Linked DNA regions of Nitrobacter winogradskyi Nb-255. The protein of the gene in region 1 interacts with the protein of each later gene in a pairwise test. Links are inferred from orthologs where the notes say so. Each region holds a gene or a part of one and is shown on either strand. Other genes may lie near its edges.

The links.
Region 2: the proteins of ybgC (region 1) and NWI_RS08795 interact in binary tests that used the Escherichia coli proteins (3 or more experiments, as listed by UniProt). The link is inferred for Nitrobacter winogradskyi Nb-255 from one-to-one orthologs.

Annotation. Positions count from the first base shown.
Region 1 is NC_007406.1:2,953,813-2,968,705, forward strand. The notes cover bases 3,692-6,691. They hold ybgC (tol-pal system-associated acyl-CoA thioesterase), read right to left. Parts: upstream 5,423-6,691; coding sequence 4,961-5,422; downstream 3,692-4,960. Other genes in these bases: NWI_RS14140 (DUF2852 domain-containing protein), read right to left, coding at 3,692-3,816; NWI_RS14145 (TetR/AcrR family transcriptional regulator), read right to left, coding at 4,083-4,796; ruvB (Holliday junction branch migration DNA helicase RuvB), read right to left, coding at 5,419-6,465; ruvA (Holliday junction branch migration protein RuvA), read right to left, coding at 6,462-6,691. Outside these bases: Tol-Pal system beta propeller repeat protein TolB, read right to left, coding at 1-581; cell envelope integrity protein TolA, read right to left, coding at 651-1,703; protein TolR, read right to left, coding at 1,706-2,161; protein TolQ, read right to left, coding at 2,193-2,906; more of NWI_RS14140, read right to left, coding at 3,328-3,691; more of ruvA, read right to left, coding at 6,692-7,079; crossover junction endodeoxyribonuclease RuvC, read right to left, coding at 7,105-7,623; NWI_RS14170 (hypothetical protein), read left to right, coding at 7,952-8,560; mgtE (magnesium transporter), read right to left, coding at 8,624-9,994; NWI_RS14180 (YebC/PmpR family DNA-binding transcriptional regulator), read right to left, coding at 10,300-11,046; NWI_RS14185 (TIGR00282 family metallophosphoesterase), read right to left, coding at 11,220-12,041; NWI_RS14190 (5-formyltetrahydrofolate cyclo-ligase), read right to left, coding at 12,045-12,632; NWI_RS14195 (cell division protein ZapA), read right to left, coding at 13,122-13,505; NWI_RS14200 (DUF4164 domain-containing protein), read right to left, coding at 13,502-13,837; tkt (transketolase), read left to right, coding at 14,121-14,893.
Region 2 is NC_007406.1:1,831,402-1,846,138, reverse strand. Bases 4,045-6,888 are described here. They hold NWI_RS08795 (acyl carrier protein), read left to right. Parts: upstream 4,045-5,268; coding sequence 5,269-5,508; downstream 5,509-6,888. Other genes in these bases: fabF (beta-ketoacyl-ACP synthase II), read left to right, coding at 5,603-6,868; fabG (3-oxoacyl-[acyl-carrier-protein] reductase), read left to right, coding at 4,257-4,994. Outside these bases: rplI (50S ribosomal protein L9), read right to left, coding at 1-392; NWI_RS08825 (DUF2232 domain-containing protein), read right to left, coding at 431-1,441; rpsR (30S ribosomal protein S18), read right to left, coding at 1,575-1,814; rpsF (30S ribosomal protein S6), read right to left, coding at 1,820-2,239; fabD (ACP S-malonyltransferase), read left to right, coding at 2,615-3,568; NWI_RS08805 (hypothetical protein), read right to left, coding at 3,626-3,838; endolytic transglycosylase MltG, read left to right, coding at 6,994-8,217; NWI_RS08780 (YicC/YloC family endoribonuclease), read left to right, coding at 8,654-9,541; gmk (guanylate kinase), read left to right, coding at 9,545-10,204; 16S rRNA (adenine(1518)-N(6)/adenine(1519)-N(6))-dimethyltransferase RsmA, read right to left, coding at 10,201-11,064; 4-hydroxythreonine-4-phosphate dehydrogenase PdxA, read right to left, coding at 11,061-12,068; NWI_RS08760 (SurA N-terminal domain-containing protein), read right to left, coding at 12,171-13,115; NWI_RS08755 (LPS-assembly protein LptD), read right to left, coding at 13,306-14,737. UniProt on the Escherichia coli protein: Carrier of the growing fatty acid chain in fatty acid biosynthesis.

The DNA.
Region 1 (14,893 bases):
ATCAAAGCCAGGCGCTTGACGCGACGCTGCGACGACCCGCTCTCGTCGACGAACACCACGCGGCTGTCGAAATAGCCTTTCTCGCCGGTCAGACGTTCGTAAATCTGATCCGAGATGATGTGCGCAATGCGCCGCCAGTACTCCGGCGACGTAAAATACTGCTGGCCGGCGAGCTGCTGCCCGGTGGCGACATCCCACAGGCGAAACTCGGCCTTGAGCCGCCCGTCTCCCTGACGCGTCATGCGTCCGGTCACCAGCGCCTGCGCGTTGATGGTTTTCCAGTTGGCGAACTGCGGCGGCACGTCGATGTTGGTGATCTTCTCGATGTACGCGGCCTGGTCGATCGGCGCGAACAATCCGCTACGCTTGAGGTTGTTGGTGATGACCTTGGCGACGCCGGCGCCGACCTCGTTATCCGACGGTGTGCCTCCCACAAAGTTCGGAATGGCGATCGGAAGCGGCGCGACGTTGCCTTCGGTGATCTGGACCCGCGCCTGGCCGAGGGCCTGCCGGCTGCCCAGCAACACGGCAGCCGATGCCATCCCGGAAATCATGTGTCGGCGGTTCAGGCGGAACGGCATTCTCTGCAATCCATTTCTCTCAATCATCGGTCAGACTTTTTCTTTTCCGCCACGTTCGTCGCGGCGCGCTTATAATTTTCGTTCCGTGAATACGGGTTCGAAAAACTTCCATTCATCGAAATAAGCCGCGGGCAGCTTATAGGGCTGGCATTCAATGATCGCGCGCAACGCGCTCTCCTGATAGACGCGGAAGTATGGCGTTGTCGGGTTGCTGATAGCCGTCGGCGTGGCCTCGAGCGTGCCGTCGCGCTTCAGCTTGATGCTGAAGATCGCCTCGGTCATCTGGGCTTCAAGCCCGCCATAGGGTTTCTTCCAGCAACGCTCGACCTGGGACTTGAACATCGAACCCCAGGTCGCGGAATTATCCGCAGCCTTGCCGTGGGCCAATCCCAGCGCGGCGTTCGCATTCAGCGTGTCGCCGGCGACAGAATGACGGCTGGGATCGCGCTTGTCGAGCAGCGCCGCTATCTTTGATCGGTCGAACACGCGCTCGGCCCTCTTCGCCTCCGCCTGGGCTTTCGCATCGGCTTCAGCCTTTGCCTTAGCCTCGGCTTTGGCCTTGGCGTCCGCTTTCGCCTTGGCCTCCGCTTTTGCCCTTGCCCTTGCCTCGGCTTTTGCCTTTGCCTGCGCTTCGGCCTTCGCCCTGGCCTCAGCCTGAGCCTTTGCCTCAGCTACCGCTTCCGCCTGAGCCTTCGCGGCCTCTGCCTTGGCTGCGGCCTCTGCTTGGGCTTTCGCATCCGCCTTGGCCTTTGCCTCTGCCGCCTCGGCCTTCGCCGCCGCTGCGGCCTCGGCGGCGGCCTTGTCATCAGGTTTCGGTTGTTCTTTGGGCGCGACGTCGGTCACGACCGGCGGCTTCTTTTCGTCAATCTTGCCGACGGTGTCCTCCGGCGGCGGCGTGGGCTCGGCGACCTTCTCCACCAGGGGCTTTGGATTTTCCTTCTTGCCGGTCTTCATGCCGGCCGTGACGTGGGTGAGCTGATCGGCGGAGATGATGTCGACCGGCAGGGATTCCTCCGGCACCGATTCGAAAGCCTTCGACGAAAACGACACCAGCCCCCACCCGATCACGAGGACGTGCAGGGCAACCGACGCCGCCAATGTCTTATCGACCTTGACCCTCAACCTTAAGATCCCTGCTCCACTTCGGTGACCAGCGCCAGACGCTTGAAGCCGGCGCCCGACAGCCGGCCCATCACCCGCGCCACCGTGCCGTAATCCGCCTTCTTGTCGGCACGCATGAAGATGCGCTCATCGAGACCGCCGCGCGCATCGGTGATCGCCGTCAATTTCGGAATCAGTTCCTCCATCGTCACTTCGGTGTCGTTGATGAAAATCCGTCCCTGGGCATCAACCGACAACTGCAACGGTGTCTTGTCCTGCTCCAGGCTCTTGGCCTGGGTCTGCGGCAGATCGAGCGGCACGCCGACCGTCAGAAGCGGCGCCGACACCATGAAGATGATCAGAAGCACCAGCATGACGTCGACCATCGGCGTGACGTTGATCTCGGCCATCGGCTGTGACCGCCGCCGTCCCCGCCTTCCGCCCCCGCCGGAGGAAGGAGCTGCCGAATTCATAGCCATGATGGACCGCCCGCTACCATGCCGCTCGACCTCACGCCCGCTCGTCGATCTGACGTGAGAGGATCGCGGAAAACTCGTCGGCGAAACCCTCGAGGCGCTGGGCCTGACGATTCACTTCCGCCGTGAACTTATTGTAGAAAATAGTCGCGGGGATGGCGGCGATAAGGCCGATCGCCGTTGCGAACAGCGCTTCGGCGATGCCCGGCGCCACCACCGCGAGCGAGGTGTTCTTCGATGCGGCAATCGACTGGAAGCTCGACATGATGCCCCACACGGTGCCGAACAGGCCCACGAAAGGACCGGCCGAGCCCACCGTCGCCAGCACCAGCAACCGCCGCTCCAGCCGCTCGACCTCTCGCGCGATGGAAACATTCATCACTTTCTCGATCCGCATCTGAAGCCCGGCGATCGAACGCGCCTGACTTTCGAAAGACCGTTTCCATTCGCGCATCGCCGCGACGAAACACGCCGCCATCGACTGCGTCGGCTTGGCCGACAACGCCCGGTACAGGTCCTCGATCGACTCCCCCGACCAGAAAGCCTGCTCGAAGCGGTCCATCGCGCGCTTGGTGCGGGCATAAAGAAACGTCTTGTCGATCGCGATTGCCCACACCCACACCGAGCAGGCCAGCAAGCCGAGCATGACCGCTTTCACGATCCAGTGAGCATGGAAAAAAAGCGTGATCAGCGACACGTCGGCTGAGGCCAGGGGCAAGGCTGACTGCGCCACGTCGGCCGGATTCATGAGCAGTTTCCTCTCAACGCAAGGTATCCTCGATCGACGCGGGGCATGATCTCCGCCGCCGGTTTCGCGGCCACGAAGCGCACGCGGCGTGCAGGCGCCACGCAAAAGCCGGTTGAGTCACTTGGGGGGCCCGTCCAAAGCCGGAGCTTGCATCCCCTGCCAACGTGTCAAAACGAGGGCTAGCAGCGCATCCTGAACGCTGTAACCAGACGCTAATCATAGTTAAGACCAGGTTACCAAAGAAGAACCGCGGCTTTGAAATTGCTCTGGGTTTCAATCGTTGCTCACCGCGGCCGTACCCCGCAGGCACAGATGAAGAAAGCCCGCCTGTCGGACAGGCGGGCTTTCGGATCGATGACGGGAGCCGGACAGTAAAGGGGCCGGCCCTCGGGTCGGAGTGTTTTCCGAGGATAATGAGGAGCTACTGGTCTTGCGGCCTTTCTTGCGGCCTGTCGTTCGGCGGCGTCGGCTGGGTGCGATGCTGCGCCATGAACGCATCGAACTCTTCCTTATCCTTGGCGTGACGAAGGCGCTCGAGAAAGTTCTTGAACTCTTTCTGCTCATCTTCAAGCCGACGGAGCGTCTCCATGCGATATTCGTCGAAGGCGCGGTTGCCGCTGGATGGCGCGTTGAAGCCGCGGAAGCCAAAACCGCAGCGCTCCATATTATGGCGCATCCGGTCCATCTTGTATTGCATTCGATCGGCGTTCCAGCAGCCCATTTTTCTGCTCCATAGTGTGTAGAGAAGAATCGCGACACCAATCGGCCACCACACCATGAAGCCGAGCACGATCAGAACAATGCGGAAGGGATGCCAGGGAGCATCCGTGAAACGGGAAGACGGATACTGGCCTTGGCCCCGCGCGGTGTTGGGACCATTCCAGCGATCGTAGTCAGCGGTGTGGGCCATGGGCCTTCTCCATGAACGGCGTCGCGCCGCGTGAATGTAAATAACATTTACATAGGTAGGCGACCTGAGGCTTTTGTCAAGCGCGACTTTGTCCGAAAATATCTGATGTTACAGGGGGCGCGGTTCCCTATTGTGATGCCTCATCACATTTAAGAACGTCTCACCACAGGCGCGCAAAGAAAAAACCAACAATCAGAGGCTGCTGGCCGCGCGCCGGCGGCGCGGGATGAACCCGGTCACGGACGACCTACCGCTGAGTCGATCGATCAGGTCGCGGACTTTTGATCCCAAGGCCCGCGCGGCCGCCCGGCCGGAGGGTTCGAATCCTCTGGCGACCGGCGGTCGGTCGGAAAACCGAGTCCGCGCAAGTAAATCAGCACGCCGGCTTCGAGCAGATCTTCGGCGGACATCGGCATCTTGCGGCGCGCCGCGTCGCCGCGGCCAAACAGGGAAGCGATGCCGTGCGACATCGACCAGATGTGCAACGCCATCATCAGGGCCGGCGGTCGCGCGGCGCCCGGCGGTGTCAGCGCGGCCAGTCGTTCCGCCGCAGCGCGAATGACGCTGAAGGCGCGCTCGCTGGCGGCCGACAGCATCGGATTGACATCGGTCGGCAGCCCGGATTCGAACATCGCCGAGTAGTAGGCTGGCTCATCGCGCGCGAAAGCGAGATAGGCGCGGCCGACGCGCTCGAACGCAGTGACGGTATCCGGGCGGCCGTCATCCCAGGCCCTGGTCAGCACCGCTTCGAACTGCTCGAAACCACGTTGCGCGATGCTGGCCAGCAGTTCATCACGGTCGCGAAAGTGCCGGTACGGCGCCGCCGGACTGACGCCCGCCGAACGCGCCGCATCGGCGAAGGTGAAACCCGCCGCGCCTTTCTCGGCGATCAGGCCGAGCGCCGCCTGCAGCAGGGCCTCTTTCAGATTGCCGTGATGATAGCCCCGCTCCGGGCGGCGATGGTCCTTGCGCCAACTCATGTGAATAGTTTTTACATGAGCACGGGGGAAACACCACTCGTTTCGTCCTGCTTCGGTGCAAGCAGCCGGTTGAAATCCGGCGCCGCGAAGCCGCAAGCCACCGGCAAATCCCATGAACGCGCGATCGAGCCCGAGACCATGGTTCGTCAGGTGATAACCGTCGCTCAGACCTGATCCGCTTTCATCGCGATGCGCAGCGGCCTCGGTATCGGCTTCGCCCGCCCGTCGGATATGAACGCCACCCTCACCCTCGCATCCAGCAACAACGTGTCACCGCGCTTCACCTCCTGATGCAGCGTGATCGAGGCTCCGCGAACCTCCAGCGGCCGCGTGACGATGTCGAGAATGTCGTCCATGTGAGCAGGTTTCAGGAAATCGAGATGCATCGAACGCACCACGAAGGCAAAGCCCGGCGCTTCGCTTTCGGTCTCCGCGAACAGCGCGCGCTGGTCGGCGCCGAGCAGCCGCAGATAGTTGCTGCGCCCGCGCTCCATGAAACGCAGATAGCTGGCGTGATAGACCAGCCCCGAAAAGTCCGTGTCCTCGTAGTAGACGCGAATCTGCATGTGATGCCTGCCGTCGCGGATCGCACCGTCAAGATGGCCGGTCGGAGGTGGCGCATTCATCGATCTTCGTCCTGCCCGAACAACCCGGACTGCGCCGGATCGCGCGAGGGCTCGGTCAGACCGAGATGGCGGAAGGCGTGCGAGGTGAGCAACCGTCCGCGCGGGGTGCGCTGCAGATAGCCGCACTGGATCAGATACGGCTCGATGATGTCCTCGATCGCGTCGCGCGGCTCCGACAACGCCGCCGCCATGGTTTCCACACCCACCGGCCCGCCGCCGTAGCTCAGCGCGATGGTGGTGAGGTAGCGGCGATCCATGGCGTCGAGCCCCGCCGCATCGACCTCGAGCGCGCCGAGCGCGTGATCGGCGACCGCGCGATCGATCGCCGCCGCATCGGCGGCCTCGGCGAAGTCGCGCACCCGGCGCAACAGCCGGCCGGCGATCCGTGGCGTGCCCCGCGCGCGGCGGGCAATCTCGTTGGCGCCGTCGGGCGTCATGCCGACATTGAGAACCCGCGCGCCGCGGCTGACGATCTTCTCCAGCTCATCCTCGGTATAGAAGTTCAGCCGCACCGGAATCCCGAAGCGGTCGCGCAGCGGATTGGTGAGAAGGCCGGCGCGCGTGGTGGCGCCGACCAGCGTGAACTTCGCCAGCTCGATCTTCACCGAACGCGCCGCCGGACCCTCGCCGATGATGAGGTCGAGCTGGAAATCCTCCATCGCCGGATAGAGCACTTCCTCCACCGCCGGCGACAGACGATGAATTTCATCGATGAACAGAACGTCGCGCTCCTCCAGGTTGGTGAGCAGCGCCGCCAGATCGCCGGCCTTGGCGATCACCGGCCCCGAGGTCGCGCGAAAGCCGACGCCGAGTTCGCGCGCGACGATCTGCGCCAGCGTGGTTTTCCCCAGACCGGGGGGACCGACGAACAGCACGTGATCGAGCGCCTCTTCTCGTTTTCGAGCCGCGTCGATGAATATCTGCAGGTTGGCGCGGGCCTGGCGCTGACCAATGAACTCGGACAACTTCTGCGGCCGCAGCGCGGTGTCGCCCACATCGTCGGCGTGGCGCTCGGGCGCGACGATGCGGGACGCCTCAGTCACTTCGACAACTCCTTCAAGCCAAGCCGGATCAGTTGCGCGGTCTCCGCGTTTTCGCCCGCGCCGCGCGAGGCGGCCGCGATCGCCGCGGTCGCCTGCGGCTGACCGTAGCCGAGATTGACCAGCGCCGAAATCGCATCCCGCACCGGACGCGGAGCGCGCTGATCATCGAGGTCGCCCGCGAGATGGACCACCGTCGGATCGACGTTGGCGAAGGACGGCGCTTTGTCCTTCAGTTCGGTGACGATGCGCTCGGCCACTTTCGGGCCGATGCCCGGAGTGCGCGCCACCGACGCCTTGTCGCGCAGGGCGATGGCGCTCGCGAGATCCGCGGGGGACAATGTGCCGAGCACCGCCAGCGCCACCCGCGCCCCGACGCCCTGCACCGTCTGCAGCAGACGAAACCATTCACGCTCATGGTCGGTGCGAAAGCCGAACAGCTTGATCTGATCCTCGCGCACATAGGTCTCGATCGACAATACCGCGGCCTGGCCCGGCGACGGCAGCGCCTGCAGCGTGCGCGAGGCGCAATGCACCTGATAGCCGACGCCGCCGACATCGAGGATCACGTAATCCTCGCCATAGGAGTCGATGACGCCCTTGAGCTTGCCTATCATGAAATGGCTTTCTCGCCTCTCCCGCTCATCCCACAGCCTTCATCCGCGCCGCGAGCGCCGCGCTCTTGCGGTGATGCGCGTGGGTGATGGCGATGGCAAGCGCGTCGGCCGCGTCGGCGCTTTTCGGATCGGCTTTCGGCAGCAGGATTTTCAGCATCGCCTGGATCTGAGCCTTGTCGGCATGGCCCGCGCCAACCACGGTCTTCTTCACTTGGTTGGGCGCATACTCCGCCACCGCGATGCCGAACAGCGCCGGCGCCAGCATGGCGACGCCACGCGCCTGCCCGAGCTTCAGCGTGGCCACGCCGTCCTTGTTGACGAAGGTCTGCTCGATCGCGGCCTCGCTGGGACGAAATTGGTCGAGTACCGCGCCGAGTCCGGCATGGATCGCCAGCAGCCGGCTCGCCAGCGCCATGTGCTCGCGCGTCTCGACCGAACCGCAGCCCACGAACATCAGGCGATTGCCGTCAATCTCGAGCACGCCCCAGCCGGTGCGACGAAGACCGGGATCGATGCCCAGAATGCGAATCGGTGAGGAGATCATGCCTTATGTTATAGCGTTTTCGGAGCGAAGCGCCGTGGTTTGTCGAACCTTGCCGGTTCCGGTAACGACAAAACCGTAGCCGCCTTCCGCTCATCCGATTGATCTCCTGTTCGGCTGAACAGGAATCCGCTAGAGCGGAATGAGGAAAAGTGTGGTGCGGTTTTCCGTCCGCATCCCGCGTCTCAAAATATTGGAACCGATCACGTTCAGGGTCCTAGATCGATTCGATCCAAAACCATCGTGATCCAGGAGACGGGATGGCCGGGACAATTATCAAGAGGGCGGCGCATCCGCGCCGAGACCCGGACAGAAGGGAGTTTCCAGCGCCATGCGGATCACGGTCGCCCTTTTCGTCATGACGACGATCGCCAGCCTCGCCGTTTCGGCCAGTCCAGCAAACGCGGCGCAAAACCGGTTCACGTCCATCGCCAACAAGGACTGCACCTTCGCTCCGATCGGCAACGAGCCTGAGGACGCGGAGGATCAGCTCAAGACATGTCCCGGCGTCGGCGGCGCGCAGGTGCTGGTCAATTCCCTCGGGACCCGGCTACGGATCGGTTTTCGCTGGCCGAAGGCAGGTCAGCCGCAAAAGACCATCTGGGCGGTGGAAGCATGGTCCGCCGGACTGACCGTCAACTGGCGCGGATCAGGCACAGACAATGAGTTCGAGCCTTATGCCGCGATCGTCAGGATGAAGTTCCAGAAGCAGTATCTGCCGGTTGCCGGCGACCAGGTATTGGCCGTGATCCGGATCGCGCCGGATACCGCCTGCGTCATGGGCGCGGTCGATGCGGGAGCGAACCCGAACGCCAATGAAGCGGCGCGTGCGCTTGCGGACGCGGCGCCATCGTTCGCATGCGGCAAGGATAAACCGACGATCGGCGGCGTGAGCACCAGGGCCGCGAAAGAGATCGCGCGGGGCGTCGCGGAACAATGAGCGAGAGCGTTTCCAAGCGAAGCATGTCCTCGGGCTTGCGCCCGAGGGCGGATACTGGACTGACTACAGTAATGTCCCGCTCAGGATCAGCAGCGCGACGCTGAAGTAGATCATCAGCCCGGTAACGTCGACCAGCGTGGCCACCAGCGGCGCTGACGCGCTCGCGGGGTCGAAGCCGGCCCTTTGCAGCATGAACGGGAGCATCGATCCCGCCACCGAGCCGAACACCACGACGCCGATCAGCGCGGCCGCGACGGTCAGCCCGATCAGCATCCAGTGCTCGCCATAGTCATAGATGCCGAACTTCTGCCAGGCCACCACGCGGACCAGCCCGATCACGCCGAGCATGGCGCCGAGGATCAGTCCCGTCGGCAATTCCAGCAGCGCCACGCGCCACCAGTCGCCGAGCTTGACCTCGCGCAACGCCAGCGCGCGGATCAGGAGCGAGGTCGCCTGCGAGCCGGAGTTGCCGCCGGAGCTCATGATCAGCGGGATGAACAGCGTCAGCACGATGGCCTTCTCCAGTTCGCCCTCGAAGTGCTGCATGGCGCTCGCGGTCAACAGCTCGCCGAGAAACAGCACGCAAAGCCAGCCGCCGCGCTTGCGGATCATGCCCGGCAGCCCGATCTGCAGATAGGGCTGGTCGGTCGCGGCCATGCCGCCGAATTTCTGGGCGTCCTCGGTGTTTTCCTCGATGATGGCGTCGATGATATCGTCGACCGTGACGATGCCGAGGACATGCCCCGCCTTGTCCACGACAGGCACCGCCAGCATGTCGTGACGCGAGATCAGCCGGGCCACCTCTTCGCGATCCGTCAGGGGGGAGGTCGTGATCGGAGAGCGCGCAAGCTCGGCGATCCGCGCCGAAGGCTCGCCGGAGATCAGCCGCCGCAGCGACACCGCGCCGACCAGGCGGCGGGTGAAGGCGTCCAGCACATAGATGGCGTAGACGGTCTCGCGGGTCCGCTCGACCTGGCGGATGTGCTGCAAGGTGCGCTCCGCCGTCCAGTTCGCGGGCACGGTGACGAATTCGGTGGTCATCATCGCGCCCGCGGTGTTTTCCGGATAGGCGAGCAGGCCCTCGATGGTCGTGCGTGTCGGCTCGTCGAGAGCCTGCATCAACTCGGTGCGGGCCGGCTCCTCGAGTTGCTGAACAATGTCGGCGGCCATGTCGGCGGACATGCCGGCCAGCAGGATGGTCGCCGTCTGCCGCGGCAGCGCCACAACGATCTCGGGGCCGAAATTCAGCTCCGGCTTGTCGAGAATCTCGATCGAAATATCGACCGGCAGGAGCACCAGAACCGCCGCGGCGTCCTGCGGTTCGAGCTGGTTGAGAATTTCGACGTTATCGGCGACATGGCCGCCGCTCAGGCGCGAGGCCAGCGCGAACACATCGAGATCGCCGTCCGTTGTGGCGGTGTGGGTATCCGTCATAGCTCACCTTCGTGGTCTGCCGGCAACGGCAGGCCTGGCGAGCTTCATCAAGCTTTCAGACCGGCGCCGCTGTCGGCGAAGTATGTGGCGAGGTACCTTGCAAGGTACCTGGACTGTCGCTTGGCATTTGTATGATGTTCCCGTGATGGGCGTGCGACCAAGGCCGCAGCATCCCGCTTCGCTGACATGATCCTTCAGCCGGATCACGTCAAGAAAAAATCGCGCGATCCTACGCGCATCATGAATGAAGGAGAAATGCGTTCCGCGATCTTGCAGTTTGCCTCGCCTGCGGGGCGAGAAGCGGGTCAGCCGCCCAGCTTCGCGATCAGCGCGTCGGAGACCTCGAAATTGGCGTAGACGTTCTGGACGTCGTCATGTTCGTTGAGAAGATCGATGAGCTTGAGCAGCTTCTCACCGGTGTTGTCGTCGACGGCGATCGTATTCTGCGGCTTCCAGATCAACGCCACCTTGCGCGCCTCGCCGAACGTGCTTTCGAGCGCCTTGGCGACGTCACGGAAGGTATCCTGCGAGGCATAGATTTCGTGACCGCCCTCGTCCGACACCACATCGTCAGCGCCGGCCTCGATGGCGGCTTCCAGCATGTCGTCGACTGAAGCCTTGTCCGCGTCATATTCAATGACGCCGAGCCGGTCGAACATGAAGGATACCGAGCCGGTTTCCCCGAGGTTGCCGCCGGATTTGGTGAAGTACGAGCGGATGTCGGAGGCGGCGCGGTTGCGATTGTCGGTCAGCACTTCCATGATGACCGCCACGCCGCCTGGACCATAGCCCTCGTAGCGCAACTCGTCGTAGCTCTCGGCGTCGTTGCCGCTGGCCTTCTTGATCGCGCGCTCGATATTGTCCTTGGGCATGTTTTCCGCCCGCGCCGCGATCACCGCCGCGCGCAGCCGCGGGTTCATCGCCGGATCGGGCGTCCCGAGCTTGGCGGCAACGGTGATCTCGCGCGCAAGCTTGCTGAACAGCTTCGATTTCTGGGCATCCTGCCGGCCCTTGCGGTGCATGATGTTCTTGAACTGGGAATGTCCGGCCATCGGCAAGTCTCTCTCAAAAATCCGACGCCGGCGGCGCACCGGGGAGGTCGGCAAAAGGGCGTAAGCGGCGCGGCGTTATAAGACGGGATCGAACGAAATTAAAGACCATGCCCGGTAGCGCCCGACACGATCGCGCGCTCGGAGATCAAGTTCTACACGTTCTAAAAACGCAACTAGGTCCAGAAGGAAGGCTCCGCCCGCTCAAGCCGCCCGCCTATTCGCACCGGAGCGATCTTGAGGGCAAGCCCTGTCGCATCGTCTGTCTCCACCGCGACGCCGCTCAATGTGGCGGCCCCCGCCGCCGGCTCGAAGCGGCTGCTCGGAATGCCCGTGGTGAAGCGGCGCAGCGGCTCCTCCTTCTGCATTCCAATCACGGAGTCATAATCGCCGGTCATGCCGGCATCGCTCATGTAGGCGGTGCCGCCTGACAGGATCCGGTGATCCGCCGTCGGCACATGGGTATGCGTTCCCACCACCAGGCTGACGCGGCCATCGCAGAAATAACCCATGCTTTGCTTTTCGCTGGTGGCTTCGCCGTGGAAATCAACGATGATCGCGTCCGCCGCCTCGCGGAGCCGGCAGGCGTCGAGTTCATATTCGATGGCGTGGAAGGGGTCGTTGAGAGGCTCCATGAAGATGCGCGCCATGGCGTTGATGACGAGCGCGCGGCGGCCGTCCTTGGCGTCGATCATCGCCGCGCCGCGCCCCGGCGTGCCCGGCGGGAAATTCAGCGGACGAACGAGACGCGGTGCGCGTTCGATGAACACCAGCGCCTCCTTCTGATTCCAGGCGTGATTGCCGAGCGTGATCGCATCGGCGCCGGCGTCGAGCAACTCCTGGTAGATCGCCTCGGTGATGCCGAAGCCGCCCGCGGCGTTCTCGCCGTTGACAACGACGAGATCGAGCTTCCATGCGGTGACGAGTTCCGGAAGATAGTCGTTGATCGCGGTACGCCCAGTCCTGCCGACAACATCGCCGATGAAAAGGATTCGCACGTCCTATTTGCTCCCGAGCCTGCATACGCCGGCTTCGGTTAGCACATAATCGAGCCGGACGTCGTGGGACAACGCGGGCACCTGCGCTACCTCCTGCACCGTAAAAGCAAGACCGATCGCGGTAACGGTCTTGTGTCGCCGCAACGCTTCAAGCGTGCGATCGTAATAGCCGGCGCCATAACCGATGCGATGGCCGGCGCGGTCGAACGCCGCCAGCGGCACCAGCACGATGTCCGGAACGACCTCGACCGCATTGGCGGGCGGCTCAAAGGTTCCCAAGGCCCCGCGAACCAGCGCAGCGCCCGGCACCCACGCGCGAAACACCAGCGCGGTGTCACGCGCCACGATCACCGGCATCGCAAGCGCCGCGCCCTTCCCGGCAAGGCTCCGCATCAACGGCATGGGATCAATCTCGCTGCGGATCGGCGCATAACCGGCAACGACTGTCGATGACGTTATATCGAGCGGCGGCATCCGCGCCGCGAGCGCAACCGCCGCGCTGGCGCGCTCCTCTGCGCTCAAGGCATCGCGGCGAGCTAGTGCGGCAGCGCGCAACTCGTCCTTGGGCTGTGAATCAGAGGAAATCGGCATACAGAGCGTTTATAACGTTTTTCGAGCAATAAGATCGGCTCGCCAACGAGCGCGCCAGAATAAAGATCACCGAAGCCCGCGTAAAAACCGGCGCGGTTCAGGCCCCGGTCATCATTCGCGAAAGCAGATTTCCGGCACGGCCCGAGAGTGGCAGATTTCGAGCGCATGTGAATATGCAAGGAGTGAATATGCAAGGAAATGCGCGAAGCCGCGACCGCCGTTGAAGCGCTCGATCCCGGAGTTCCCTACGAAAGTAGGTGGGCACCATATGGCCGGATCCACGGACCCGACCAGGGACAGTTCCCTTAAGGATCGATAAGGCCCCGGGGATTGTGGCTTCTGACGCGCGGCGCAGCCTCGCGAGTTCAATGTAGGCCCGATGGATGCGAAGCGCCAGTGGATGATGTTGCCTCTTCTGACTTACCATCCAAAGGAGGGTGCGGAACGTCATCGCCTGTCCGAAGGGCTCTCTATATCCTTTAGAGTTGATCACCCGATGGCGATGCCGCCGCCGACGGTGCGGTTCAGTACCTGCGTGGTCTTCTCGATCCGGTGCGCCGCCATGTTCAGCGCGGCGACAACCGCCGTCTGCGTCGCGCGGGCGCGCTCGGCGGCCGCGGCGCGCACATCGCGCAACGCCTTGAGCTCTTCCTCCAGAGCGCGGATGCGCTGCTGCGCATCCATCAGTTCGTCGGATGTCACCAGAGCCGCCATGACCTCGAGACGCTGATCCCCGATTTCTCCGAACTTGCCGCGCAACTGGCCGATACGGCCTTCCAGATCGCCCGCGAGCTTCAGCAGCCGGTCTTCCTGGCCATCCTCGCAAGCCATCCGGTACTGGCGGCTATTGATGGTCACGTTGACGTGGCTCATGGCTTCTCTCCCGCCGCCTCGAGCACGGACTTGATGGCGCCGATCGCGGTGTCCAACTTTTCCGCGATCTCACGATTGGTCCGCTCCAGCTTGCGCGTGCGCACCAGCGATCCGTCGAGTTCATCCGCAAGGCGTGAGCGATCCGCGCCGAGAGCCTGAATGCGGCTCGCCAGTTCGTCCTCGTCGCGGTCCGCGTCGCGCCGCCGCTCCACCGCCCGTTCCAGCGCATCGAGCGCGGCCGTCAGCCGCCGGGTGGCGGCGTCGATATCGGTTCCCCCGCCCCCATTGGGCGGTTCAGCACTGGCGGAACGATTGGCCGGTCGGTCGTTCATGTTCGTCCTGCGCGCCTTTGGGCGGCTGCCGGTCAGGCTACAAAGCGGCGGCTCGGCAAGCCCTTAGGAACCGAAATTTACGTGGCGGACGAGGCCAGCGCAACGCCGGTGCAAAACTATGCACCATAAAACATTCTCCCCGTCAGCGTACCCCCCCCGGCACTTGGACTCCGCCGACGCAGGTGCTATGCCCCCGGCACGCCAGTCCTTTCCACTGGACTGCATCGAAATCCAATGCGAACCGTTTACTTAGCCCTCCTCCCTATAGGACCGGATATCTCCCATGCCGACCGTCGACTCCTCCCGTATGGCAAATGCAATCCGCGCGCTCGCGATGGATGGTGTAGAAAAAGCAAAATCGGGCCATCCCGGCCTGCCCATGGGCACGGCCGACATCGCCACGGTGCTGTTCACCAAGTTCCTGAAATACGACGCCGCCGATCCGCACTGGCCGGACCGGGACCGCTTCATTCTTTCGGCCGGCCACGGCTCAATGCTGCTTTATGCGTTGTTATACCTGACCGGCTACAAGCAGATGACGCTCGATCAGCTCAAGAATTTCCGGCAGCTCGACTCCAAGACGCCGGGTCATCCGGAGAACTTCATCACCGAGGGCGCGGAAACCACCACAGGCCCGCTCGGCCAGGGTGTCGCCACCTCGGTCGGCTTCGCGCTGGCGGAACGGCTGCTGGCCGCCGAATTCGGCGGCGAGGTGGTCGACCACTACACTTACGTGCTGTGCTCCGACGGCGACCTGATGGAGGGCATCAGCCATGAGGCGATCGCGCTGGCGGGTCACCTCAAGCTCAACAAGCTGATTTTCCTTTACGATGACAACGGCATCACCATTGACGGCCCGATCTCGCTGGCCGACGACGTCGATCAGGTGGCGCGTTTCAAGGCGTGCGGCTGGGACGCAAGGCGGATCGACGGCCATGATCAGAAGGCAATCGCCGCCGCGATCCGCCGGGCGCAGAAATCCGACAGGCCGTCGCTGATCGCCTGCAAGACCATCATCGGTTACGGCGCTCCCACCAGGGCCGGCACGTCCAAGGC
Region 2 (14,737 bases), 1.1 Mb from region 1 along the record:
GCGACCGTCAGCTTCTGCTGACCAATCGTCTTGATCGGCGCATCGAGCCAGACCTGGGGGCGGCTGACGATAATGCCGTCGGCGGCCAATGCCGCAACGATGTCGCGAACCGTGACCGAACCGAATAGCTGACCGGTTTCGGAAGCCTGGCGGATGACGACGATGTCGCGCCCGTTGATCTTCTCGGCCACCGTGGCGGCTTCGCCCTTGGCCTTGATGTTGTTGGCTTCAAGCTCGGCCTTCATGCCGTCGTATTTCGCCCGGTTCTCGGCGGTCGCGCGCAGGGCCTTGCCGCGGCGGAGAAGGAAGTTGCGGGCGAAACCGTCCTTGACCTTCACGACCTCGCCCATCTGCCCGAGCTTGGCCACGCGTTCCAGCAGAATGATTTCCATGTTCGATCCTCTTGTTCGGTTGAGCAACTATATTGAGTTCAAGATTTCGGTGTGAGCGGCGGAGGCGTGTGACGTTGCAGGTAACGTTGGCGAAACCCGAAAACCGCGTCTGCGATGCCGATACCGACGACCGTGATGACGGGCCATACGAACATCAGCACGATGGCATAGACCGAGCCGAGCCATAGCCCGCGGTTCCGCATCGTCAGCGTGATCGTGTGCAGCACGGCGAAACCCGCCAGCGCATACGTCATCATCAGGCACGCGGTAATGATCTGGGCCAGCATCGCGGGCAGTCCGCCGACGAAGCTCAGCGCCAGCGCGATCATCGTCGCAACCAGCGCCATCGGCGGGAGTGTCGTTGTTCTCACGTCGGGCCAGGGACGCCGCAGCCGGCCGGAGGCGGCCGTGACCTTGGCCGCAAGCCACATATTGAGCGTGAGTGTCGCCATCGCGATGGTCGCGGCAGCGGCGGGGGCGATGGCCACGAACGCATCGACGACCTCCGAGGCGCGGTCGCCGGACGCTCCATCCTGTACCTTGGCGATGCGAACCAGACCACGCCGCAAGGCATCCGTAATCGCCGATGCGTCGGAACCGAGCGTGAGAAGTGCGGCGGTCGTGGTCAGCGCGGCGAAGCCGGCGATCCAGACCAGGACGCGTCCGAGCGGATACCAGTCGACCGGAGGCGGAGCGGCCAGCGCTGCATCGGTCCCCTGGCTGGTTGCCTGCTCGGCTCGTTGCGGCGGCGCATCCATGCCGGCCGGGCGGCCGAGCAACACCAGATGCCCAAGCCACCATGCCGGCAGCGCCACTGTCAGCACGAAAGCGGCGGAATAGGACGCACCGAACAGGGCGCCAAGGCTGACGGCGGCGAAAGCGCCGCCGATCGCGGCGCAGGCGGGCCCCCATCCCATTGCCGCGACCATCAACGGCAGAGGCGCCAGATAGAACAACAGCACCGAGATCAGCGCGCCTGAAATGATCGAGGCGAACATCAGCGCGGACGCACAACCGGCCGCGATTGCAACGGGAAGGTTCATAGTCATCAGCTGTCCCGCTCCCTTCGAGCGGTTAGGGGTCTCATTCGAGCCCCAACCATCGGCCGACGGATGATCCGAAAGCCTTATGATTTATGAAAGATGACCGGCGGCAGCGCGAACACCGCCGCCAGTCCCGGAGTTACCGGATAACGTAGGGAAGCAGGCCGAGGAAGCGCGCACGCTTGACCGCGCGGGCGAGTTCGCGCTGCTTCTTCGCGGAGACGGCAGTGATGCGGCTCGGCACGATCTTGCCGCGCTCGGAGACGTAACGCATCAGCAGCTTGGAATCCTTGTAGTCGATCTTCGGCGCATTCGCGCCCGTGAACGGGCAGGTCTTGCGGCGGCGGAAAAAGGGACGGCGTGCACCGGCATCAGCCATGATTCTTACTCCTCAACCACTGCGGCGGGTTCCTCGCGCGGTCTGCGCGGGCCGCGGTCACCGCGGAAACCACCACCGCGATCGTCGCGCTCACGGTCGCGATCGGCTTTGCGCATCATCGCGGACGGACCGTCCTCATGTTCGTCCACTCGCACGGTGAGATAGCGGATGACGTCTTCATGAATGCGTTCCTGACGCTCGATCTCATTGACGATGGTGGCGGGTCCATCGATGTTGAGCAGCACGAAATGCGCCTTGCGGTTCTTTTTCATGCGATAGGTGAGCGAACGTACGCCCCAGTTCTCGGTCTTGGTGACCTTGCCCCCCAGTCCCGTGATCACGCCGGTGATCTGGGTGGTCAATTCCTCGACCTGCTGGGAACTCGCGTCCTGGCGCGCGAGAAAAACATGCTCATAGAGAGGCATGGGTGTCCTTTCCTCAGTTGGCGCGGACCCCGGCGGCAAGCCCTTCGAGACCTTGGAAAGGACTCGGGATAAGCTCAGAAGGCGGAAGCACGGGACGACGGGCTGATGAGCCCTGCCGCATCAATATCGCCTGACAGGTGAAATTGCTGAGACCGTCCGTTCAGCTCCCGGCCGGGATCTGCGGATGGCGCGGGTTATACGGATTTTCGGGCCGCTTGCAAGGGACAAGCCGCCGGAGGGCTTTTGCGGCCCGAACAATCAGGTGCGGACGGGCGCTGCGCGAACGAAAGCCCTGTGAAGAGCCTTGCGCATCCAATGCCTTGACATCATCCGGCTCGCGGTGTCTCTCCGGCCGGGGTTTCAAGGGGCGAGCGCATGACAGCGGCATTCACCTTTCCGGGGCAAGGCTCCCAGACAGTCGGCATGGGCAAGGCGCTGGCCGACGCCTTTCCGGTTGCCAAGGCCGTTTTTGCCGAAGTGGATGCCGCCCTCGGGGAAAAGCTGACAGCCATCATCTGGGACGGGCCGGCTGAAACCCTGCAGTTGACCGAGAATACCCAGCCGGCCTTGATGGCCGTTTCCATCGCCGCTCTCCGCGTGCTCGAAGCCGAGGCGGGATTATCCGTGGCGCGGGACGCCGCCTTCGTGGCCGGACATTCGCTGGGAGAATATTCCGCGCTCGCGGCCGCTGGAAGCCTGAGCATCGCGGATACGGCGCGGCTGCTGCGAACGCGCGGTCTCGCAATGCAAAAGGCTGTTCCGGTCGGCGACGGCGCGATGGCGGCGCTGTTGGGTCTTGATTATGAGGTCGCCGTCGCCGTCGCCGACGAAGCCGCGCAGGGTCAGGTCTGCGAGGCCGCGAATGACAATGGCGGCGGACAGATTGTCGTGTCCGGCGACAAAGCCGCGGTCGATCGGGCCGTCGAGATCGCGAAGGCTAAAGGCGCAAGGCGCGCGATGCTGCTGGCTGTATCGGCGCCGTTTCATTGCAGGCTGATGCAACCGGCGGCGGATACCATGGCGGAAGCTCTCGCCAGGGTCACGATCAACAAGCCGGTAGCGCCGGTGGTCGCGAATGTCATCGCCGCTCCGGTCAGCGATCCCGACGCGATCCGGAAACTTCTGGTGAAGCAGGTCACCGGCACGGTGCGCTGGCGCGAAAGCGTGGCCTATATGGCCGCCCAGGGTGTCACGCATTTTCTGGAGGTCGGCGCGGGCAAGGTGCTCACCGGCCTCTTAAAGCGCATCGTGAAGGACGCGGCCGGCGTCGCGGTCGGCGGTCCCGGCGACATCGCCGCCGCCAGGGATGCGATCCTCGCAGCGCGCTGAGATCGAGAGCGGCTCAAGGCCGCGCGACCTTGCAATGCACCATTCGATTCGATGCAATCACTCGGGCGGCTTCAGCGAGCTTTTGATCCAGCCGCTCGCCGACGCCTGGAGCGGGTCGGCTTCCGTCTCGCAATGCGGGCAGCGGCGGACCAGTCTTGCGACCGCAACGGATTTGTCCATCGTCATGGCCATGCCGCATCGCGGACAAGCGCTCTCCGCCTCCTTGTTGATGAGCAGCAACCACCCGCGCACGCCATACAAAGCAAGCAAGAAGACACTCAGGAGGCAGAGAATCAGGAAAAGATCTTCAAGGGCACACATCGCGATTACCTTCCATGCAAGCGATGGAAGCAGACCGGCCGGATGTGGTTAAGGGTGGTAGGAGCTTGCGGACTGAATTGACGATGAATCTACACCACGCCGGCTCCCGCGGGTGCGCTCTTTAATCCTGCGGGGAGGCGACCGCCGCGGCCGGAAAATGAGGCAGGGTTATTGACGAGCGGCGTTTCCTTGCGGCAAACCGGACGTGGGTGGTGATTTTCGTTTTGGCCTAGAGCGGGATGAGGAAAAGTGTGTAGCGGTTTTCCGCCCGCATCCCGCTCTAAAATAATGGAAACGATCACGTTTATGGTTTTGGATCGATTCGATCCAAAACCATCGTGATCTAGGATGTTCCAACGGGGGCGATATGTTCGACTTGACCGATAGGACCGCGCTTGTGACAGGCGCGACCGGCGGCATCGGCGGCGCCATTGCGAAGGCGCTACACGCGCAGGGGGCGACGGTCGCGATTTCCGGTACGCGCCGGGAAGTGCTGGAGACACTGGCGGATACGCTTGGCGAGCGCGTTCATGTGCTGCCCTGTAACCTGTCGGATACGGCGGCGGTCGAGGCACTGGTGCCGGATGCCGAGAAGGCGATGGGGAAGGTCGATATTCTCGTCGCCAATGCCGGCGTCACGCGGGACAACCTGTTTGTGCAACTGCGTGACGAGGATTGGGACGACGTGATCAGGATCAATCTGACCGCGACATTCCGCCTTGCGCGCGCGGCGACAAAACTGATGATGCGTAAACGCTTCGGCCGCATCATCGCCATCACCTCGGTGGTCGGCGTTACCGGAAATCCGGGGCAGGGAAACTACACCGCATCAAAGGCCGGACTGATCGGCATGATCAAAACCCTGGGCGCGGAATATGCAAAGCGCGGGGTGACGGCCAACTGCATTGCACCCGGATTCATCGCAACGGCGATGACCGACGCGCTGAACGAAAAGCAGCGAGAGACGATTCTGACGAAGGTCCCGGCGGCCCGCCTCGGAACTCCGGAAGATATCGCCGCGGCGGCGGTCTATCTGAGTTCGAACGAAGCGGCCTACGTGACCGGACAGACGATCCATGTCAACGGCGGAATGGCAATGATTTGAGGTGCTTTTGGCTCATCTGCCGGGGCTAGTGGTCAAGGCTTTCGATGTGTGATAACCGGACCACGAACGGGTGGGCAAAGAACGCCATTGCAGGAAATTGAAACCCTGTATATTGGCGGTGCGGCGGCTGCGTCGTTTGCGGTCCGCACCTGCACAAGGCGGAAAAGACCGAGATCCTACACGACTGCAAATAGCAACAGGAATTAGCCGGTTTAATGATCCACGATGGCTCGTTTTGCGGTCGGGTCCAATTGAACAAGCGCGAGGTTTGATAATGAGCGAGATTGGCGAGCGGGTTAAGAAGATCGTGGTCGAACACCTTGGCGTGGAGCCGGAGAAGGTCGTCGACAGTGCCAGCTTCATTGACGATCTAGGCGCGGACAGCCTCGACACGGTCGAGCTCGTGATGGCCTTCGAGGAAGAATTCGGCTGCGAGATTCCCGACGACGCGGCGGAGACGATCCTGACCGTCGGGGATGCGACCAAGTTTCTCGAGAAGAACGCGAAAAGCTGACACCCTCTCGCGGTCATGATGAAGCCGGACGGGTCGTTTTCGAACGGCCCACCGGCTTTTCCTTATGACCCGTAAGGAAGCTGGAGTTTTCCAGATGAGGCGCGTTGTCGTCACCGGACTTGGCATGGTGTCGCCGCTTGGCTGCGGGGTCGAGACGACCTGGAAACGTGTTCTCGATGGCAAGAGCGGCGCGAAGCGGATCGAGACGTTCGACGTAACCGACATGCCGTGCCGAATCGCCTGCATCGTCCCCCGCGGCGACGGTGCTGACGGAACGTTCAATCCCGATCAGTGGATGGAGCCGAAGGACCAGCGAAGGGTCGACGACTTCATCATCTTCGCGATGAGCGCCGCCAGGCAGGCGCTCGATGACGCGGACTGGCATCCTTCAACCGAGGAGGATCGTTGCGCGACCGGCACCCTGATCGGTTCCGGCATAGGCGGCCTGTCGGGCATCGCCGATACCGCGGTCCTCATGAAGGAGAGGGGGGCCCGCAAGGTGTCGCCATTCTTCATTCCGGGACGCCTGATCAATCTCGCTTCAGGATACGTGTCGATCGAACACGGACTGAAGGGACCGAACCATGCTGTTGTGACAGCCTGCTCGACAGGCGCGCATGCGATCGGCGATGCAAGCCGCCTCATCGCGCTCGGCGACGCGGACGTCATGGTGGCCGGAGGCGCGGAATCGCCAATCTGCCGCATCGGCATGGCGGGCTTCTGCGCCGCGCGAACGCTCTCCACCAGCTTCAACGACACGCCGCACAAGGCATCGCGTCCTTACGACAGCAATCGCGACGGCTTCGTAATGGGAGAAGGCGCGGGCATCGTCGTGCTGGAGGAGTACGAACATGCGCGTCGGCGTGGCGCGCGAATCTATGCCGAGATCACCGGATACGGCCTGTCGGGAGACGGCTACCACATCACGTCGCCGTCCCCGGATGGCGACGGTGCTTTCCGAAGCATGACCGCAGCCATGAAGCGCGCCGGCGTGTCGCCATCGGATATCGACTATATCAACGCCCACGGGACATCGACGCCGGTCGGCGATGAAATCGAACTGAAGGCCGTGGAGCGTCTGCTGGGCAACGCCGCATCAAGGACAGCGATGTCCTCGACGAAATCTTCCATCGGCCATCTGCTGGGTGCGGCGGGCGCCGTGGAAGCTATCTTCAGCATCCTTGCGATTCGCGACAACGTCGCGCCGCCAACGATCAATCTCGATAGTCCTTCGGTGGAAACAGCGATCGATCTTATCCCGCACAAGGCGCGTCAACGGGAAATCAATGTCGCGTTGTCGAATTCGTTCGGGTTCGGCGGCACCAACGCGTCGATTATCATGCGGCGCATCGCTAATTAATGTGCGATGGAAGCAAATCCACCGTTTCGCCGCATTCGATGATAAATCCTAAAGAAGGGCGCATGCTGTTGGCCGGGGCAGGAAATTCGCCGGCCGATTGAACCGACAGGATTCAGGTTGCATCGATGACTGAAAGGCCGCCCATTTCTCCACGCAGTCCACGCGCCGCGCTTGAACCCGAACAGGTACCGCCGCCACCGAAACGTTCCGCGCGCGTGCGAAGCCCGCTGGTGGTTGCAGGCAACGCGATCATTACCGTTCTGTTGATCGGGATGCTTGGAGTCGGCGGCGTTCTTGTCTATGGCAAGCAGAAGATCGAAGCGCCGGGACCGCTGCAGGAAGAAAAGATCGTCAACATTCCGTCCCGCGCCGGAATGAACGACATCGCCGACATTCTCCAGCGCGAAGGTGTGATCGACAGCAATCGTTGGGCGTTCATCGGAGGCGTATTCGCACTGAAGGCGCGCGCTGATCTGAAGCCCGGAGAGTATGCATTCCAGAAGAACGCCAGTCTGCGTGAAGTCATCGGCACCATTGTCGATGGCAAGGTGGTCCAGCATCCCATGACGATTCCCGAGGGCCTGACCTCCGAACAGATCGCGGCACGGATATCCGAGAACGAGATTTTCTCAGGCACGCTTCGCGAGATTCCACGCGAGGGTACGTTGCTGCCCGAGACATACAAGTTCCCGCGAGGCACCAGCAGGGACCAGGTGATTCAGCGCATGCAGCAGACGCAGAAGCGCGTGCTCGCGGAAATCTGGGAGCGCCGTGCCTCGGATGTACCCGTCAAAACACCTGAGCAGCTCGTTACACTGGCCTCTATCATTGAAAAGGAAACCGGTAAGGCGGATGAACGCAGCCGCGTCGCGGCGGTGTTCGTCAACCGCCTGAAACAGAGAATGAAGCTGCAGTCCGACCCGACGATCATTTATGGCCTGGTCGGAGGCAAGGGAACGCTGGGACGGCCGATCAAGCGCAGCGAAATCATGCATGCGTCTCCCTACAACACCTACGTGATCGACGGATTGCCGCCCGGACCGATCGCGAATCCAGGCCGGGCTTCGCTTGAAGCGGCGGCAAATCCGGCGCGAACGCGCGACCTGTTCTTTGTCGCCGATGGAAGCGGGGGTCACAGCTTCACCGAGACCTACGAACAGCATCAGAAGAACGTCGCCCGGTTGCGGGCCATGGAGAAGCAGATTCAGAACGATGCGGTTGAGCCGATAGATGACCCGCCGCCTGCGGCCGCGCCAACCGCAACGGAGAGCGGCGCGACACGGGACGAACCTTCCTCGAAGCCTGCCCCCAAACCCGCTCCGCGGACCCGAACCCGGCCGGACCGATAGGACGTCGCAAAACCTATTGCACATTGGTTCACCGGCCGGAATCGAATCAGGTCGCGGCAGGTTTCCCGCCTGGAATTCTGACTCATCCTTTGATCGGGCGCGGCCGGCCTCCGTAACCGTCCCCACTTTCGGTTAGTGCGATCAGCCGGATCGGGATGATGCTATGGTTTCCATAGGAGTGGCACTCGCGCGAAAACGCGTTAATCAAAGAGGCTGAGCTTCGATTCTAAAGCTTCGTTTCCGATTGGATCAGAAGAAGCTTTGGATCGTCGTTTTGACGCGTTTTCTTCGCGCGAACCGGTATCCACTTCGCTCGAAAACGCTATAACCTGATCAGAAGCGATAATCTCTATCCATAGATTTCACAACCACACACGTTCTTCACCATCGTAACGATCTGTTTGGACGAATCCCGCATTTGGAGAAAAACCGCGCGATGGCGTTGTCGAGCATGACCGGCTTTGCAAGAAGCCACGGCGCAAGCGGGCCGTATGCGTTCGAATGGGAGTTGAAGTCAGTAAACGCCAAGGGGTTCGACCTTCGGACGCGGTTACCTTCCGGCTGGGATGATATAGACGTAACGATACGAAAGCGCGCAACGCAGGTGCTGTCACGCGGTACGGTCTATGCCAATCTGACGGTGAAGCGAAGCAACGCCGCTCCCGTCGTTCGCATCAATGAGAGCGTTCTGGCATCTCTCCTGAACACCGCTCAGGAGCTGCGCAACAAGATCGACGCGCTCGCGCCGAGCATCGACGGTCTTTTATCGATAAAGGGCGTTCTGGAGGTCGTTGAGCCGGAGCCCGACGAAGCCGAGGAGCAGGCGGTGAAGCTCGCCGCCGCTGACTCTTTCGAGCAGGCGCTACGCAGCCTGGCGGATATGCGCGAGCGTGAAGGCGCTGAGCTAGGCCGTATATTGATGCAGCGGATAGATGAGATCGAACGTCTCGCGAGCAGGGCGGATGCGGCTCCCGGCCGCCGACCGGGCGCGGTAATGGCGCGGCTGTCCGAGCAGATCGCCGCGCTACTCGACACGTCGGACCGCTTCGATCAGGATCGACTCCATCAGGAAGCGCTCCTGATCGCCGCGAAGGCGGACATCCGCGAGGAATTGGATCGCATTGCCTCGCATGTCTCGCAGACGCGCGAATTGATCGGCAATGGCGGACCGATCGGACGGAAGCTTGATTTCCTTGCGCAGGAATTCAACCGGGAAGTGAACACCTGCTGCTCGAAGTCGAACGATCTCGAACTGACCAATGTCGGACTCGAACTGAAGAACGTCGTCGAACAGTTTCGCGAACAGGTCCAGAATCTGGAGTGATCGATGACTGCTCACGATCGGGGTTTCGATGGAGTCGAGCGGCGCGGCCTGATGTTCGTGCTATCGTCGCCTTCCGGCGCCGGCAAGACCACGCTGTCGCGGCTGCTGATCGAGCGCGTCGAAGGCTTGAGCCTGTCGGTATCCGCGACCACCCGACCGATGCGGCCCGGCGAGGTCGATGGTCGTGACTACGCGTTCGTCGACGAGAAAACCTTTGCGGCCATGGTCGAGCGGAACGATCTGCTAGAATGGGCTCATGTGTTCGACAATCATTACGGCACGCCGCGCGCGCCGGTGGATGCGGCGCTGTCATCCGGCCGCGATGTCCTGTTCGATATCGACTGGCAAGGCACGCAGCAGCTACGGGAGAAGGCGCGAGACGACGTGGTCAGCGTCTTTATTCTGCCGCCGTCCGCCGCGGATCTGGAGCGGCGTCTGCATACCCGCGCCCAGGATTCGGATGATGTCATCCGTGAACGAATGGCCCGCGCCGCCCATGAAGTGAGCCACTGGGCCGAATACGATTACATCGTCATCAACCGGGATATCGATGAAGCGTTCGCCGAGGTGCAGTCTATCCTGAAGGCTGAGCGGCTCAAGCGCGAACGCCGGACCGGATTGACCGCTTTCGTACGAGAACTACAGCGGCAACTCGAAACTTAGAGTCTTTTGCCGCTTCCAACGATGCTCGCCAACTCACGCGCCATGGCCGCAAAGCCGGATATCGAAACCGTCTCCGCGCGCCGCGTGGGATCGATGCCGGCCGCGGCCGCGAGCGACGCCGGGTCGGCGGGTAACGATTTGAGACTCTGCCGCAGCATTTTCCGGCGATGCCCGAACGCGGCGGCAGCGACTTGCTCCAGGCTGCGGCGGTCGCAGGGCTCGGGGTTGTAGCGCGGTATCAGCCGCACCACGGAAGACGTGACCTGGGGTTGCGGAACGAAGGCGGCGGGCGAGATGTCGAAGAGGATTTTGGTCTCGGCCCGCCAGTTCGACAGAACGCCGAGACGGCCATAGGCGTCTTCGTTTTCACGGGCAACGATCCGCTCGGCCACCTCGCGCTGAAACATCAGCACCATGACATCGTACCAGGGTGGCCAAGGCTCGATGCTGAGCCATCGGATCAAAAGCGCGGTGGCGATGTTGTAAGGCAGGTTGGCGACGATCTTTGCGCGCGTCGTGCCGAGCAGGGGCCGCGGATCGAAGTCCGTCGCATCTGCGTTGATGATCGTGAGACGGCCGGGATAGCGATCCGAGATTTCTTCCAGCGCGCCGAGCGCGCGTTCGTCACGCTCAATGGCGATAACATGCTTCGCGCCGACCGCAAGCAACGCTCGTGTCAATCCGCCGGGGCCGGGACCGATCTCGACGACTGTCGCATCCTGAAGCGGACCGGCGGCGCGCGCGATCCTGGATGTGAGATTCAGATCGAGCAGAAAATTCTGTCCCAACGATTTTCGCGCCGACAAAGCGTGACGCTTGATGACGTCGCGCAGCGGCGGAAGGTCATCGATCATGCTCATGACGAAGGCGTCGGACCTGCCATCCGCGCGGCGAGCCGCAGCGCGGCGATCAGACTCGATGGACTGGCGCGCCCCGTGCCGGCTATGTCGAACGCGGTGCCATGATCAGGCGATGTACGGATGAACGGCAGTCCCAGCGTGACATTGACCGCCCGATCGAACGCCAGTGTCTTGACCGGAATCAGCGCCTGATCGTGATACATGCAGATCGCGCAGTCGTAGGTCCGGCGCGCGGCCTCATGGAACATGGTGTCGGCCGGAAGCGGACCTTTGACGTCGATCGCCTCAGCGCGCAGGGTTGCGATGGCGGGGGCCACGATCGTCTGATCCTCGGTTCCAAGCGAGCCGTCTTCTCCCGCATGGGGATTCAATCCGGATACCGCGATGCGGGGATTGCGAATCCCAAACCGAGCGCGCAAGTCCGCCACGACAATGCGGACGGTGTCCACGATCATGCGGCTCGACAGAATTGAGATCGCATCGCGCAACGGCAGGTGGATGGTGACCGGCACCACCGCGAGATCTGACGACCACAGCAGCATCACCGGTTGGGGAGGATTGGCGTTCGCCGCCGCCAGTTCTGCGAGAAATTCGGTGTGACCGGGATGGGCGAATCCCGCCCGGTAGAGCACGCTCTTGGCGATCGGATTGGTGACCACCGCTCCCGCGTGGCCCGCCACAACGTCGCTGACCGCCTGACGGATTGATCCGATCGCCGCGGGGGCGCTGTTGTCGTCGGGATCGCCGGGCTGCGCGGTTGCCGTATGGCCCGTGGCGGCAATCGGAAGCGCTTCAGAAAATATCCTGGACACGTCTCCCTGGCCGACATCCACCAGAGGAATTTCATGTCCGAGCAGCTTTGCCCGTGCCGCGATGAAGGCGCGATCGCCAAGAAGGTAGAAGGGCGGAACGGAATCGCTCTCGCGGCGCAGCCAGGCCGCGATCGCGATGTCCGGTCCGATGCCGGCCGGCTCACCCAGTGTCAGTGCTATTGGCTTTACCAAGCGGTGACTCCGGCGCGGCTTTTGATCGGACAGTGCCGCCGTTCAAGACATCCGCCGCCTTAGACTTCTGCGGGACGCGAGAACGTCATTTGCACGCCGTTCTCAGGGGCGGCTCTCACGATATTCGATCATCGCCGATTTTCGAATACGTTCCAGGTAAGATTTGGATCGCTTCTCATATTTGTCGGCGAACATTTTCTCCCGGATTTCCTTTTTCTTCGGGGTGTCCACGCTTGTCACCTTCTTTCCGCATACCGCCACCATTTCGACGCCCTGCCGGGTCATTTCCGGCGGCGTCAGATGTCCCACCGCCGTCTTGTCCAGCAGATCACGAAGCGGAGGCGGCAGGTCGGTGGACGTTTTGGTGATCGTCTCGCGGAGGGTGGCATTCCGCATCACCTTGACGGTGCGAATGATCTCCGCACAGGATTGCACGCGCTCGCGCAAAGCATTGGCCTCGTTGCGCCGCGCTTCCACCATGGAAGCCGTCGCACCGCGCGGAACGATCAGAACGACAGGGCGCATCTGGTACTCGACCCCCTCAATCTTCGATTGATCCTCGCCGCTGTTCTTCAGCGCTTCATTGACGTCCCGATCACTCACGAGAAGACTTTCCTTGAAGCGGCCGCGCACGAGGCTTCCCCAGACAAGATCGGCTTTCAGGCGCGACTTAATCGTATCCGGGCGAATCCCCTGGGAGCCGAGCGATTTCGTCAGCTGTTCGGGCGACATCCCCATCCGCGCGCCCATATTGGCGTAGGCACGATCAATGTCCGTCGAGGTCGGATTCACACCGTACTTCTTGGCCTCCTTGACCTTCACCTTCTCATCGATCAGCTCGTCGATCACCTCCTGCCGGGACGGAGATTTGTGAGTGGATATCTTGATCAGGCGGCTGCGCTGTTCGATATCCAAAGTGGTGATCGGCTCACCGTTGACCATGACCGCGATCGACTGCGCATGCAGCGGCGAGTTCATGCTGACGAACGTAAGAAATGCGAATACGGCAAGGAGGCTGGATGGCCGGTAGAGCAGGGTCATTTTCATGTCAGTCGCGCTAGCAGATCTTTTGTCGACGGAGGCTGTGTCAAATCAGGCAGCCCGGTCTTGCTGCAAAAAGCACCTCCACTTGAAACCTATAGCGTTTTCGAGCGAAGTGGAATCCGGTTCGCGTAAAGAAAACGCGTCAATCAAAAGGCTAGAGTCGTTCATCGCTTCCATGAAGCGGTGAACGACTCTAGCGGACGCCGGTCGACCCTTGGCGGGTCTGCCCCAGGGTTCTCAGCCCAAGCTGAAGCATGAAAGCGTGGTTAAGCTGGGGCGGCGCTGCTCCCGCAGCGTAAATGTATGATGTCACGTAGTTGACGCCGAGCACGAAACAATCGTCCACGTATCCCGCGCCGACCGCATACTGGTTGATCTGTCTGGCTTCCAGATCCCAGCGCGCCGCACCCTGCACAACCCAGTTGGATGCGATCTTTATGGAGCCGGAGCCCAGGATACCCCGGCGCCTTGTCAGGAACCCGAGGTTGGGCTGCTCCGCGTAATCGCCGTACAAAATGCTCCCGGACCAGCGGTTGAAACTGGCGCGGCCTTCGGCTTCGAAGCGCTGCACATTCAGGGTCGTCTCATCAATGCGCGCGCGGGTGCTGAACGTGAAGGCGCTGTTCGGCGAATAATTGACGCTTGTCACGTAGTCTGACTGCGCGCGCTGCAAGCCGGAATTGACACCGGTGTTGGTCATGTCCGCGACGGCGAACGAGTTGAGGCCGAACAGGTGATAGGACTGTCCGAACAGAAAATTGATCGCGCCGCCGCGGTCGAATTGAGTCGTCGCCTGCACGCCCACATTGGCGCGGCCACCGCCTTCGACACGGTCGTAACCGGAGAACTTGTCCACCCGGAACAGGTTCGTGGCGTCGAAGACCAGGCTCTGCGCATCCTCGTTCGGCAGCCGGCCCGCATAGCTCTCGTTCGGGCGGATGATAACCTGCGCGATCGGTTCGAGCGTCGTGGTGCCCCAGGGCTGAACGTTGATGAAGGGATAGCGATATTCGAGGCCCACCGCCGGCATGAGGCGGACTGTCTGCGTGGCGCCGGGCTGGAGGAACTCGGATACGCCCGGCTGGTTCGAAATGTCGGCATTGATGGCGTCGGCGCGAAGCGAGGCAAACGGCGTCCATATCTGACCGAAGGAATCCGTGAACGACCTCCGCCACTGAGCCTGCGCCGTCAGACGCGTATAGGTTCCCGGAATGCCTCGAAGCAGACAGAGATCCCGCGGTCTCGCCGCCGGGTCAGCCGATGTCGGCCCGCACACGAAGGAGGTGTTCGCCAGTGTCGAGATCGGATCGAACTGCGGCTGATCGCGCATGAGATTGACGAAATTGAATTTGTAGCTGAACTCGCCGCCGATCACCGAATGGTTGATGACGTTCGAGTAATCAACCACGGGCGCGATCACCGGAACCAGGCTCTGATTGCCGGAGAAGCTCAGGTAGTGGACGGCGCGGGCGTCGAAGTAGCTGCGGTTGCCGACGCCGGTCAGATAGAGCTGCGAGAGCGCTTCGGTCGGCAAGGTCAGGAACGATTGCATCGGGTCCCTGTACTGCCTCAACCGATAGTCGGAGAAGAAGAAGTAGTCGCTCAGCAGGACGCCGTCCCAACCC